4 regions of the Pseudoalteromonas sp. CF6-2 genome follow, and region 2 is predicted to be linked to each of the others. Evidence: predicted binding sites of a transcription regulator. Region 2 holds the regulator's gene; each other region holds the start of a gene.
What was found. The regulator sigma-54, encoded in region 2, starts transcription at its own class of promoters, with help from an activator protein. The targets are predictions, from matches to a motif close to GTTGGCACGNNNNTNGNNT.

Region 1: the regulator sigma-54 is predicted to act here: its motif matches at 1,999-2,017, upstream of L3Q70_RS11970 (LPP20 family lipoprotein).
Region 3: the regulator sigma-54 is predicted to act here: its motif matches at 1,666-1,684, upstream of L3Q70_RS12860 (EF-hand domain-containing protein).
Region 4: the regulator sigma-54 is predicted to act here: its motif matches at 1,381-1,399, upstream of flgA (flagellar basal body P-ring formation chaperone FlgA).

The regions. Positions count from the first base shown of each region.
Region 1 is NZ_CP091442.1:2,577,632-2,580,769, forward strand. It holds gene L3Q70_RS11960 (LapD/MoxY N-terminal periplasmic domain-containing protein) at 1-683, opposite strand, end outside; gene L3Q70_RS11965 (transglutaminase-like cysteine peptidase) at 677-1,384, opposite strand; gene L3Q70_RS11970 (LPP20 family lipoprotein) at 1,505-1,963, opposite strand; gene L3Q70_RS11975 (flagellar assembly protein FlgT) at 2,108-3,138, shown strand, end outside.
Region 2 is NZ_CP091442.1:3,110,801-3,113,938, reverse strand. It holds gene ptsN (PTS IIA-like nitrogen regulatory protein PtsN) at 1-281, opposite strand, end outside; gene hpf (ribosome hibernation promoting factor) at 285-572, opposite strand; gene L3Q70_RS14385 (RNA polymerase factor sigma-54) at 599-2,098, opposite strand; gene lptB (LPS export ABC transporter ATP-binding protein) at 2,208-2,933, opposite strand; gene lptA (lipopolysaccharide transport periplasmic protein LptA) at 2,930-3,138, opposite strand, start outside.
Region 3 is NZ_CP091442.1:2,774,137-2,777,274, reverse strand. It holds gene L3Q70_RS12880 (amidohydrolase) at 1-488, opposite strand, end outside; gene L3Q70_RS12875 (EF-hand domain-containing protein) at 594-827, opposite strand; gene L3Q70_RS12870 (EF-hand domain-containing protein) at 834-1,067, opposite strand; gene L3Q70_RS12865 (hypothetical protein) at 1,168-1,395, opposite strand; gene L3Q70_RS12860 (EF-hand domain-containing protein) at 1,405-1,632, opposite strand; gene L3Q70_RS12855 (HAMP domain-containing sensor histidine kinase) at 1,944-3,138, shown strand, end outside.
Region 4 is NZ_CP091442.1:2,555,494-2,558,631, reverse strand. It holds gene flgN (flagellar protein FlgN) at 1-189, opposite strand, end outside; gene flgM (flagellar biosynthesis anti-sigma factor FlgM) at 182-502, opposite strand; gene flgA (flagellar basal body P-ring formation chaperone FlgA) at 581-1,285, opposite strand; gene L3Q70_RS11915 (chemotaxis protein) at 1,428-2,360, shown strand; gene L3Q70_RS11910 (protein-glutamate O-methyltransferase CheR) at 2,382-3,138, shown strand, end outside.

The sequences.
Region 1 (3,138 bases), 530 kb from region 2:
AACAAATTCATTGATGACACAAGCTTAGCAAACTCGTAGGTGCGCGGTACTTTTGACTTTATAAAGCGTTTTTCACTTAATGCCACCGCTTGTTTCATTACATCATTGAGTGGACTCAGAATTTTAGATAGAAAATAAGCCCCTGCAATACAAGCCGCCACTGCAACAACTAAAAAGCTAAAGAATAAATGGACAGCACTTTGCCACAGTGCATCTTGCGTATACTGGCTATGGCTTTCAACATACAAAGTACCAAATTGTTGCCAGCCATCACTCACTTGAGCAACGCCCGGCGCAACCTCTAACTTATAAAAATGCCTAAACCAACTCGGTGCGTTTAAAGTAAGCTCACCCGTATAAAGGCGTTTAATTATTGTTTTACCATGTGGGTCTCGTAGCTCAATTCGATGGTAATAACCAGTATCAAATGAGGCAGAGACTAAAAGCTCTATTTCAACAGGGTCTTTACTCATTTGACTCAACATCAAGGCGAGTGAGTTAGCATTATCTATATTTTTCATTCGCAACTCAGTCGTAAAGTACTCTTTTGCAGAATTAGTACTGATCAATAAACTACTCACAAAACCAATAATGATTAGTAGCAAAATAGCAATCCATAGCTCTTGCTTTAAGGTAATGGTTTTATTTCGTTTGAGTCTGAATAAATTAAATACCTTCACCATCGCACTCCTTCTTTGCGTGATTGCTCTAATATATGACGCCACCGTGATAGCCTAGCAGTCGGATCGGCCACACTCTTTGTTGAATTATTGGCCCACAAGCCTTTGCTGTTAAAGCTAAAAACAGGGCTAAGATCGGTCCGCTTAGCAGCAGGCAGTACCTTAACAATTAAACTGTCTAAAATAAGTGGTTGTGCATTCGGGTGTGTAAAGTAGCCAAGCACCATGTGCGCTTGTGTTTTTCGCGTACCAGCTAGTTGAGCTTTTACATAGATAAGCCGTAATTTATCGTCACTCACTCCAAGTGCTCTTAGGCTTATATACTTGGCAATTGCGTAATCTTCACAATCACCTAGCCCTTTTCCAAGCGTTTCAAGAGGGGTCGCCCAATAGTCTTCTTGCTTCCATAATTGAATATCAGTTTGATAACGCAGACTACGGGCAAAAAACTCGTTAACAACAAGTACCTGTTGTTGTTCGGGTAAATTAGAAGCCTGCTGCAACATCCCTTGCCACTGCCTTGCAACAGTGACCCTATTGGCACCGAAACGCTGCTGCATCTGTTGAATAAAAGTGGTAAATTCAATAACTAAGCGATCAGCTATTGCAGAATGACTTAAACATAGAATAATGACAACGGTTAACCAGCAGGCATGAGTTCGCCAAGTTTGATTTAAGGCAATCGCATATGCTCTAAACAGCATAGACAATTCCTAAAAGGAGAAAAGCTTGGTTAAAATGATATGTTAATGCCATTATGCTTTTGTTAAAACTAACAGTCTTAAAAGCATAGCACCCAAGCTGCAACTATGAGAATTTAGTACTTAATAATAAGTCACTTTTTTTACTTCACGCGGTTTAATTTCACCAATATATAAGTCATGTACTCGTTTCATGTCCAGTTGTAACTCCGTGGCGTAAGTGTCGCCCACCGCATACGTTTTAATGACCTGAGCACCTTTGATAACACCCTGCACTTTGCTTTGTAGCTGATCGTTATGTGCAATGCTGTTTTGTACCGTCGTCCCTGCGGAAATCTTTTGCCCATAAACCTGTTCAGCTAACTCACGATATGCTTCAAGTTTTGAGGCTTTAATCGCAAGTAAAGTTCGTTGTGATTTGTTATCACTTGGTTGAGCACTAATGGGTGCATAACCAACAGCTTTTAAAATCGGGTAGTCATCAGGCTCGATATAAGTGTACTCGACGTGTTTATCAAAAATACTACTGCAACCACTTAGTGCAATACAGGCTGCTAGGCCACAAACTAACATTGCTCGCATAACTTGTTTCCGTTAAAAACTCATTTTCTACAAATATGCACGTTTAGTGCCAATCTGGTACATTACTTGCTGAGTACTTGGTATCAATGAACAGTGTCGCTAGGTATTTGCATGAAGTGTCTATTAAAAACGAGTTTATACAGCATGGGGGTGGCCTTTACTCTTGTTTTTTCTAACAATAGTTTAGCTCAATGGTTTGAATCTACAGGCCATGCAGCGATTAAAGATGGTGATACAAGTCAGGCCAAATCTGCCGCAATGAAAGATGCGATAACCCAAGCATTAGTGTTTTCTGGGGCGCGTGTTAGCTCTGTACAAACCCTGGTAGACGGAGTTTTGACGCAAGATCAGCTTAAAATTAGTAGCCATGGTGAGATCCAAAAAATAGAGCTTATTAGCGAAGATCGTCATAACGATACCTATGCAATTACACTTCGCTTAGATATTTTTCCACAAGCTGAAGAATGCCCTGCAAATAAGTATGCTAAATTCATCGCAATAACACAAAGTCAGTTGGCCAACAGAGAGCAAGCGAGAATGGGCCAAATTTTTGACGTCAATAAAGCCATTAGTGAACAGCTTTATACTCGCTTGAGTAATACGCAAATGGCCGCAAAACCGACAGCCTATTACAATGTGCCGTTGCGCGTGGATCATTTTTTCACCCAACAGTATGACTACAGCGATGCATTACTCGAAGAGATAACCAGTCGTAGTAACTCACAATATGTATTACTCAGTCGTATCCGCGATTTATCGGTAAACCGTAAACTCAATAACGATTATGCATTTTGGCAAGATGATAGCTTTAAGCGTGCTTACAAAGCCGATTATGTTTTATTTGATGGCACTACTTACGAAAAGCTATGGCAGAAAAGTTACCAAACTGAGGGAATTTGGCCATACAAAAAAACCGACATCATTGATGTGTATAGCGACCGCTTTTGGGAGACCGATTATGGTCAAGCCATCAGTGAGGTAAACCAAACCCTCACCTATGACTTGCAAGCGGCTATGGCTTGTTTACCTACACAAGGCAAAATTTTGCATATTGAAAATGGCAAATTAATAATCAACCTAGGTAAAGCGCATGGTTTACAGCAAGGGGAGTTATTAAATATTGCTCATCACAACTACATGACAGATGCGCAAGGTAATAAACTGCCACATAAGAT
Region 2 (3,138 bases):
TTGTCAATTGCATCAAAGTTAATTGGAGATTCGCTCACTATAATAAACGCATGCGGTTTATCAGCACCTGACATACGACCATGCGGAATAGCAATACCTCTACCAATTCCTGTGCTCCCCAATTTTTCTCGATTGAGTAAAGCATTAAGAATATCTTGCTGCGATAGATGAGGAAGCTGCTCATGAGCGAGTTCGCTGATAAATTCGAGAATTCTTTTTTTGCTATTAAAAAGGACCGCAGCTTTGCTGCAGTCCTGGCTAGTAAGTGAACTAAGTTTCATAATTTAGTGTCGAGCTAATTTCTCTTTGTGTTTAATTACTTGGCGATCAAGCTTATCAATTAGCGAGTCGATGGCCGCGTACATATCTTGATGCTCTGTAGAGGCAAACAGTTCGCCTCCGTTTACATGTAAAGTTGCTTCTGCTTTTTGACTTAATTTTTCTACGTCTAAAATGACATGAACATTATTAATATGATCAAAATGCCTTTCTAGTTTCGCAAACTTGGTGTTTACATAGTCTTTTAATGAATCTGTGATTTCTACATGACGACCAGTTAGGTTTAGTTGCATAAGCATTTTCCTTCTATGTAAAACGTCTAAATCAAGCTTTTACGCTGATTAGACGGCGGTATTGCTAGAGACTCTCGGTATTTTGCAATTGTACGTCTAGCTACTTTAATTCCTTGCTCAGCCAATATATCTGCAATCTTACTATCACTCAATGGCTTCGCTGAGTTTTCTGCGGCAATAAGCTTTTTGATTAAAGCGCGTATTGCCGTTGATGAACACTCGCCACCATTTTCTGTGCTGACGTGGCTTGAGAAGAAATATTTCAACTCAAAAATACCCCTTGGGGTATGCATATATTTTTGCGTTGTAACCCGTGAAATCGTCGATTCATGCATTTCGACCATTTCAGCGACATCATTTAGCACCATCGGTTTCATCGCCTCAGGGCCGTGTTCAAAGAAAGCCTGTTGTTGTTGAACAATACAGTTCGTTACTTTTAATAAAGTATCATTCCGGCTCTCTAAGCTTTTAATAAACCACTTAGCTTCTTGCAGATGAGAGCGAATAAACTGACTGTCGCTGCTTGATTTTACAGAGCGTGACATAGCCGCATATTGGCTATTCACTCTGATCTTTGGCATACAGTCAGGGTTAAGCTCAACGACCCAACGACCTTTTACTTTTTTTACTGATACGTCGGGTATGACGTATTCAGACTCTTCACGTACGATGCTATCCGCGGGCTTAGGGTTCAAGCTATGGATAAGCGTCATGACTTCTTTTAGCTCGTTTTCTTTAAGCTTAGTCTTTTTCATCAAAGTACGATAGTCGCGACTTGCTAATAATTCGATGTGCTCAGATAAAACCATTTTAGTTTCAGCCAAATAAGGTGTATCTGCATCGAATTGACGAAGTTGAATACATAGGCACTCTTGTAAACTGCGAGCACCAATGCCGACAGGATCAAATAGCTGTATTCTTTTTAGGACCGCTTCGACTTCATCAAGTTCTATTTCTTCTTCTTCATCATCGTTTTGATTAAAGCTTTCAACAATATCCTCACAACTGACGGTTAAAATACCTGAGTCATCAATAGCTTCGACTATAGCAACAGCAATTGCTTCATCAGTTGGACTAAATGGGGTCAACTGTAGTTGCCACATCAGATATTCGTGGAGAGTTTCGGTTGACGCACCTTGATAAATAGACTCATCTTCTGGCATTGGCCCTGAAGAGGTTGAAGGAGCTGCACTCATGTACTCATCCCACGTGACGTCCATTGCTAGGTCGTCACTAACGGTATCTTTATTGAGTGCATCACTGCTTTCTTGCTCGTACTCACTTGGTGCTTCTTCTGCCGTAGCAGTGACTTGTGAATCATCAGAGTCAGATTTTTGTTCGTTTTTACCGATTACGTCTTCACTGTAATCCGCTTCTTCCACTTCAAGTAGAGGATTACTATCAAGCGCTTCTTGTATTTCTTGCTGGAGATCCAATGTACTAAGTTGCAATAAGCGAATGGCTTGTTGCAGTTGTGGAGTCATTGTAAGTTGCTGGCCCATGCGCAGCTGTAATGATTGCCTCATGTATCCCTAACAATCCTTTTTAAATCATTTATTGATACTAATTTGAGTCAATATCAATATGTTGTCATTATTGTAAGTCTAGCAGATGCTCTAGTCGGTGGTGTATTGGTTACAACCTGAATTGCTCGCCTAGATAAACATCGCGTACGGTTTGGTCTGCTAATACGTGTTCAGGCGTGCCTGATGCAATTAGCTCCCCATGAGAAACAATGTAGGCTTTTTCACAAACATCAAGGGTTTCTCGAACATTATGGTCAGTTATTAGTACACCGATACCACGGTTTTTCAAATGCTCTATAATTTTCTTTATATCTAACACTGAAATTGGATCAACACCAGCAAAAGGCTCATCTAGCAGAATAAATTTTGGATCTGCGGCTAATGCTCGCGCGATTTCAACACGGCGACGCTCGCCTCCTGATAGCGCCATACCTTGGCTATCTCGAATGTGCTGAATACTAAATTCATCAAGCAGGTTATTGAGTGTTTCTTCTCGTTGCTGTTTTTTAAGATCTTTACGTGTTTCAAGAATCGCCATCAGATTTTGGTAGACCGTCAACTTTCTAAAAATGGATGATTCTTGGGGTAAATAGCCAATACCTAATCGAGCGCGATTGTGCATGGGTAATAAAGTGATGTCGTTGTCATCAATACTAATTTTACCTTTGTCGCTTGGCACTAGCCCAACAATCATGTAGAAGGTGGTGGTTTTACCTGCACCATTAGGGCCTAGTAGGCCAACAATACTGCCAGCTTCGACTTCTAGTCCCACATTTTTGACAACTTGGCGGCCTTTATAGCTCTTTGCTAACAGCTCTGCTTTTAATGTACTCATGGCTGGCCTTTATCATCTTTTTTATTATCAACAGGCACTAAGATTGTATGCACACGATCCGTTGAATTTTCGTCTTTTTCAGCACTAATGAGTTGTTGTTCCATGTCATAAGTTATACTTTTTGCACTGACTTTTTGCCCTGCTTGTGTCACTTGTGCATCGCCAACTAAAGTGAGTAAACGCTTTGCTACATCGTAACGTACTT
Region 3 (3,138 bases), 340 kb from region 2:
ACCCACACCGCATGGCCATCAACTCGAGACAGTACCACAGGCTTATCTTTTACATAGCGGTCTAAGTCTGCTGCCGTAGGAAATTGCGCGCCTGGCCATTGCTCTTGGTTCCAGCCACGACCAATGATCCAGCCTTGTTTATCTTTCGCAAATTCTGCGAGCTTTTTTCCTACCTCATCAACTGAGCGGGTATTTCTAACATCCAGTTGTGATAGGTTATTACCAAGGCCAATAACATGGCCATGAGCGTCAATAAGCCCAGGTAGTAAAGTCGCCTGTTCACCATCTAGGGCCGTTGCATCAGGATAACTGGCTTTTAAGGAGTCATTGCCTGTTTTGACCACCTTGCCGTCTTTAATAACCAGTGTTGAAAACTGCTTAGTATCCCCTTTATAGGTCGGTGTGTAGCCATTGACGTTATAGATGACCGTTGTGTTTGCAAAACAGGATAGTGATGCTGATGCGAGTAAGCCGATGATGAATTTCATAATTGTCTTGTTTTTATTGATTTATAAAAACAGTATCAGAGTTGTAATAAACTGCAACTACTTGAACAAAAATGGCAGGGGAAGGGTGCTTGGCACACCCTCAATTTATTTGCTAGCGTAAACTTCAAACTCTGCGAGCGATAACTTGTTATCTTTGTCTTTATCGTAACTTTGAAAACGAGACCAAAGTGCTGGGTCTCGTGCTGATTCAGAGCGACTCAAATAGCCGTCATCATTGCGATCAAGTTGTTTAAACTTCTCACCAATACTGCCAGAGGCTAAGCTCATAGTACTAAAAAGAAAACATGAAACTAAGCTGGTGATGGTTAATCTTGTCATTGTTTGTTAGCTCTTACTTGTTAAATAATTTTTAAACTCAAGGAGTGATATGCGCTTGTCATTATCTTGATCCCACTGACTTATACGCTTTTTAAGATGAGGCTGAGGCGTAAGTTCGTCAGGGCTTAAATAGCCATCTTTATCCTTATCGAGATGATTAAAACGTTGTTTTACATCTAATGCAAAGCTATTAAAGCTAAACGTAATAAGGATTAGTGAAATAACTGAGACTATTTTCATACTGCGCTCCTTGTTAGTGAAAGTGCTTGCCATAATTTAATTCCCAAAATTAAATCCGTTTACACACTCCCTCAGGGATTATGGCAAACACTTTAAGTCGTTAAAGTTTGAATTTCTCAAACTCTTGCTCTGATAGAACCTGATCGTCATTTTTATCTAGATCAGCAAACTGCTTCAGTAAGTCCTCATGTTGTGTGGCTTCTGTAAGCGAAATTTCACCATCGGCATTCGTATCAAATTTAGCGAAACGTACATCCATTTGTGATGCTAAAACGGTCGCGCTGATCACTAAAAACATCAGCGAGAAAGCGGCAATAAGTTGTTTCATTACAATCTCCTATTGAACAAACAATTGAAATTCTGAAAAAGAAATTTGGCCATCTTGATTCGTATCAATTTGTGAAAAGTTGTCGTGTAACAGTGCGTCTTCCGATGCCTCTGATTCACTTAAAATGCCGTTACTGTCTTTGTCCAGTTCTTTAAAAGAATCATTTAAATTAAGGGCATAAGTCGCTGTTGAGATACAACACACAGCCGTCAGCACAGCAAGGGCTAATTTCTTCATTTTAATTCCTAAGAAAATTAATTATTTACTCTAATACAAAAACAATGCCAAAGTTAAAATTTCTTAATTATCATACTGTTATGTGTTTTTGAGCGTGTGTCGGTAGAAATTCTTACATGGTTTTGTGTCTTTTTTGCAACGGGAAAATAAACTTTTAAATTTAACCTTTTAAAATCAGTTGTTTAGTTTGTCTCCAAATTGCAACGATATTGATTTTTTAGTGAAAATAGTGCTGAATTTCAGATAAAATTCAGCCAGTGTATAACTTAGCTCATAGATAATTTATACCTGTCACACCTTGAAGGAAACCTATGCAAAGGCAAGCTAGCAGCAAGTTCAAACACCTACTCGATTGGCGTCCCAACTTAATCGGGCAGTTTGTATTTAGTACTCTTTTATCGTTATTGCCTTTATCTTTGGTGGTGATCCTATTTTTAAATGCGCTCAACAAGCAGCTTGCTGTCACTCAAAAAATAGTGAGCGATAACTACTTAGTAACCAAAACATTTAATAGTCTTAAGCAAGACCTAAATAGCCTTGAGCGAGCAACGAGGCAAAACTGGGTGTTGAAAAGTGAATCACTTGATACCTTAATTGCAAATAAATGGCAGTCATCTTTGCAAAGCATTGATGAGCTAATTTTTTTGAGTCCCTCACCAGATTACGTTAACCAATGGCAGCAGCTGGCTGATGTGTTGAGCTTTGCTCAGCAACACTTAGTAGATGAACAAAAGCAAGATGGTGAGCTGTTTGCACCAGCCAGTAAACTAATTGCAGAGCAAACGGTGTGGCTACGTGATCAGAATGAATTACGCATCACGAAAAACCAACAACACTTAAAAACCTTACAAGCGTCATTTATAAATTGGCTATTGGCATTGATCCCTATTACTTTGCTGGTGAGTGGCGGGTTTTTATGGCGGATCAGTGGGCGTTTACGCGAATTGACATCTGTTATCGATAAACTGGGACAAGGACATTGGCAACAAAATATTTCTGTTAAAGGTTCTGCTGAGTTGATTGAGTTGGGCAACAAGTTACAGTGGGTACAAGCGCAACTACATATGCTTGAACAGCAAAAAGATACATTCTTACGTCATGTTACACATGAATTAAAAACCCCATTGGCTTCTATGGTTGAAGGAACAGATCTACTTGTTGATGAAATAGTTGGACCTATTAATGCAGAGCAGCAAGCAGTATTAGAGCTTATTACGCAAAGTATGGCGCGGTTACGCATTATGATTGAAAGCCTTTTAAATTATAATGCAATTCGCACCAGTAAGGAGAGCATCACCGAATTAGACTTTTCGGTGATGATGAGCAAAATAGAGCGACATTTTGAACATCGCCTAATAGCGCGAGACCAATCGTTGCTTTGGTTAAATGAGTTACCTAGCCGCTCTCTTTATATTTCAACGGAATTATTAGAAATGATTTTAGTGCAGCTTATTTCCAACGCATTAAAATTTTCACCAGAAAAAGAAGCAGTTACCATTAAGGTGA
Region 4 (3,138 bases), 560 kb from region 2:
CTGAACTTCTTTATCAAGCGTTTGAATTTTTTGTAATAAGGCGATTTTTTGTTGGGCAATCTCTTTTAAACCTTCACCTCGTTTTGAGGCAATGGCTGTTAGCTCATCATCTAAAAGCGCAGCAATAGACTCTAAATAAGAGACTTGCTGTGTTAATTTGCTGGCAATTAAATGGTTATGATCAGCCATAAACGTCAAACTCGAATGCTGCGATGTTCTTTGCTAGTTTTTCAGTATCAATTTGATACTTTCCTTCGCTGATTGCTTTTTTCAACTCAGCGACTTTTGTACTGTCAAAACCAGATGACTGCTCAGCCTTTTCTTGCAAAGATTTTAATTGCTTTGCTTGCGGCGTTAAACTCACTGAATCTGCACTGGCTTTAGGCGCAGCTGATTTAGCCGTTTGCGTGTTAAGGTTATCTTTTTGTAAATCAAGCTGTTTTTGCTTGGTATTCGTCAACACAGATGTTTGCTGACTATTATTATTGACGTTGCTTACCATTATTTTGACCTATACATTACCCAACATATGCCTTGGTATCGGCAGGCACACAAGATACTTTAACATAAATATTAAAAATTAAATATTCACCTGTACAGACTCGACACCATCCACGCGTGCATTTAATACTTTACCTGATTTTTTGTTTTTTACACGTACTAATTCATCAAGCGTACCATCTTCTAAAGCAACACCTGTTGTTTTGATTCTAAGTCCACGTATCGCTGCAATGATGGTTACATTATCCCCTTTGCACACCATACAAATATGGCTCATGACAATCGGAAGACCGCTGCGGATATTACGTTTGCTCCGACTTCCTATTAGCACTGATTCATCTTGAATATATTGCGTACGAACAAATTGTTTAGGCTTCATTTCAAGACGCAGATGTTCAGCTTTAATAACCTCTCCACGAGTTAAATTGGTTGTTACTACTACCACAGGCTCAAGTTCAATAATTCTGACATGCACATACTGCGTCCAACTATTTAAGTCTTCGCATTTAAGTTGTACGGTTACCTGCCGATTAAAAGGAGGTTCAGTCGGAACGGTTTTACTCAGCGGTAACTGACAAGGCCTATCAGGGATTCGGCTATCAAGAGGCAGTGCGCTGACTTGTGGTGTTGAATCCAGATCAGTTATTTGTTCGCTGATAAAATCGATAGCGATTTGTTGAAGTTGCTGGTGATTATAGACTTCAGCGTGAAGTTGCGTACTAAGCAACAGGCTAGCAAGAAAATAAAAAACACTGTATCTTCGGCTTTTTTTTAACAAACTCATCATGTTTCGACTATGCTTATGGTTGAAAACAAGGTATAAATATTTTGCGTCAAAAAACAGACGCTTTGTAACCTTATGTAGCTTTAACACAAAGAAAGCAATTATTGTTCCGACTCTGGTTGTTTATCTTTAGGAGATTGAAATGGCAGGCATTTTAGACTCAGTTAACCAGCGTACTCAGTTGGTTGGGCAAAACCGCCTTGAATTACTATTATTCAAACTCAGAGGGCGTCAACGCTTTGGTATTAACGTGTTTAAAGTAAGAGAGGTTTTACAATGCCCACCGCTTACAAACATGCCAAAATCAAACGCCTATATCCGTGGTGTGGCCCATATTCGAGGTCAAACTATCTCAGTTATCGATTTATCTATGGCTGTTGGCGGTCCTGCGATTGAAAATATTAAAGATAGTTTTATTATCATTGCGGAATACAATCGCTCAGTTCAAGGCTTTTTAGTCGGTGGTGTTGAACGTATTGTAAATATGAATTGGGAAAAAATTATGCCTCCGCCATCAGGCGCTGGCCGTTATTCGTATTTGACAGCCGTTACCGAAATTGAAAACGAGCTGGTAGAGATCCTTGACGTTGAAAAGATTCTTAACGAGATTTGCCCGGTTAATACTGAGGTCAGCGCTGAGGTTGTGGGCGAAGGCGAAATTCAAAAAGATTTAGGCGAACGCATTGTCTTTATTGCTGATGATTCTGCGGTAGCAAGAAACCAAGTTAAGCGTGCACTTGAGCCATTAGGTGTGCAAACTGAACTTGCTAAAAATGGTAAAGAAGCGTTACTCAGGCTACGTGAAATTGCTGAACTTGACTGTCAAAACAACATCACTGAACGTGTTGGGTTGCTGATATCTGATGTTGAAATGCCTGAAATGGACGGTTATACCCTAACAGCAGAAATAAAAGCCGATCCAAAATTATCACCGCTACATGTTATTTTACATACATCGCTGAGTGGTGTATTTAATCAAGCAATGATTGAAAAAGTGGGTGCGGATGATTTTATTGCAAAGTTTAACCCTGATGAATTAGCGAGAGCTGTTAAAAAATGGGTTCACTGTGATTAATAATTTATAGGTGGTATTACTTTGGAAAATAAGCACTTACAACAAAGCGAATACGATCAATTTCGCTCTTTTTTAGAGCAACAATGTGGGATTGTGTTAGGTGATAATAAACTTTATTTAGTTAAGAGTCGCCTAGCCCCATTGATGGCTCGCTTTAGTGTGGAATCGTTATCACAGCTTGTGAGCAAAACATTAAGCCCTCATGAGAGGCAGTTACGTGCCGCAGTTGTTGATGCGATGACGACAAACGAAACACTTTGGTTTCGTGATCAATACCCCTTTGAGTTACTTAAAACTAAATTGTTTCCTGAATTTAAAGACTTGCGTAGACCGGTGAAAATTTGGTCTGCGGCAAGCTCTTCTGGTCAAGAGCCTTACTCGATAGCTATGTCGGTTGCTGAGTTTCAGTCTAAGCAACCTGGTGTTTTAAAAATGGGTGCGCAGATTATCGGTACTGATATTTCAAATACTATGCTTGATATGTGTAAGAATGCAGAATACGACTCACTTGCCCTCGCACGAGGCTTGTCGATGGAAAGGCGGCAAAAGTTCTTTAAGGATAGTGGCAATGGTATGGCGCAGGTGGTTGATCCAATAAGAAAAATGGTCAGTTTTAGGCATCTAAACTTATTAGATTCTTATGCCTTGATGGGCAAGTTTGATATTATTTTTTGCCGCAATGTACTGATTTACTTTTCACCAGAGGTTAAGGCAAAAATTATTGCGCAATTTGCGCAGGCACTTAACCCTAAAGGCTATTTATTTTTAGGTGCATCTG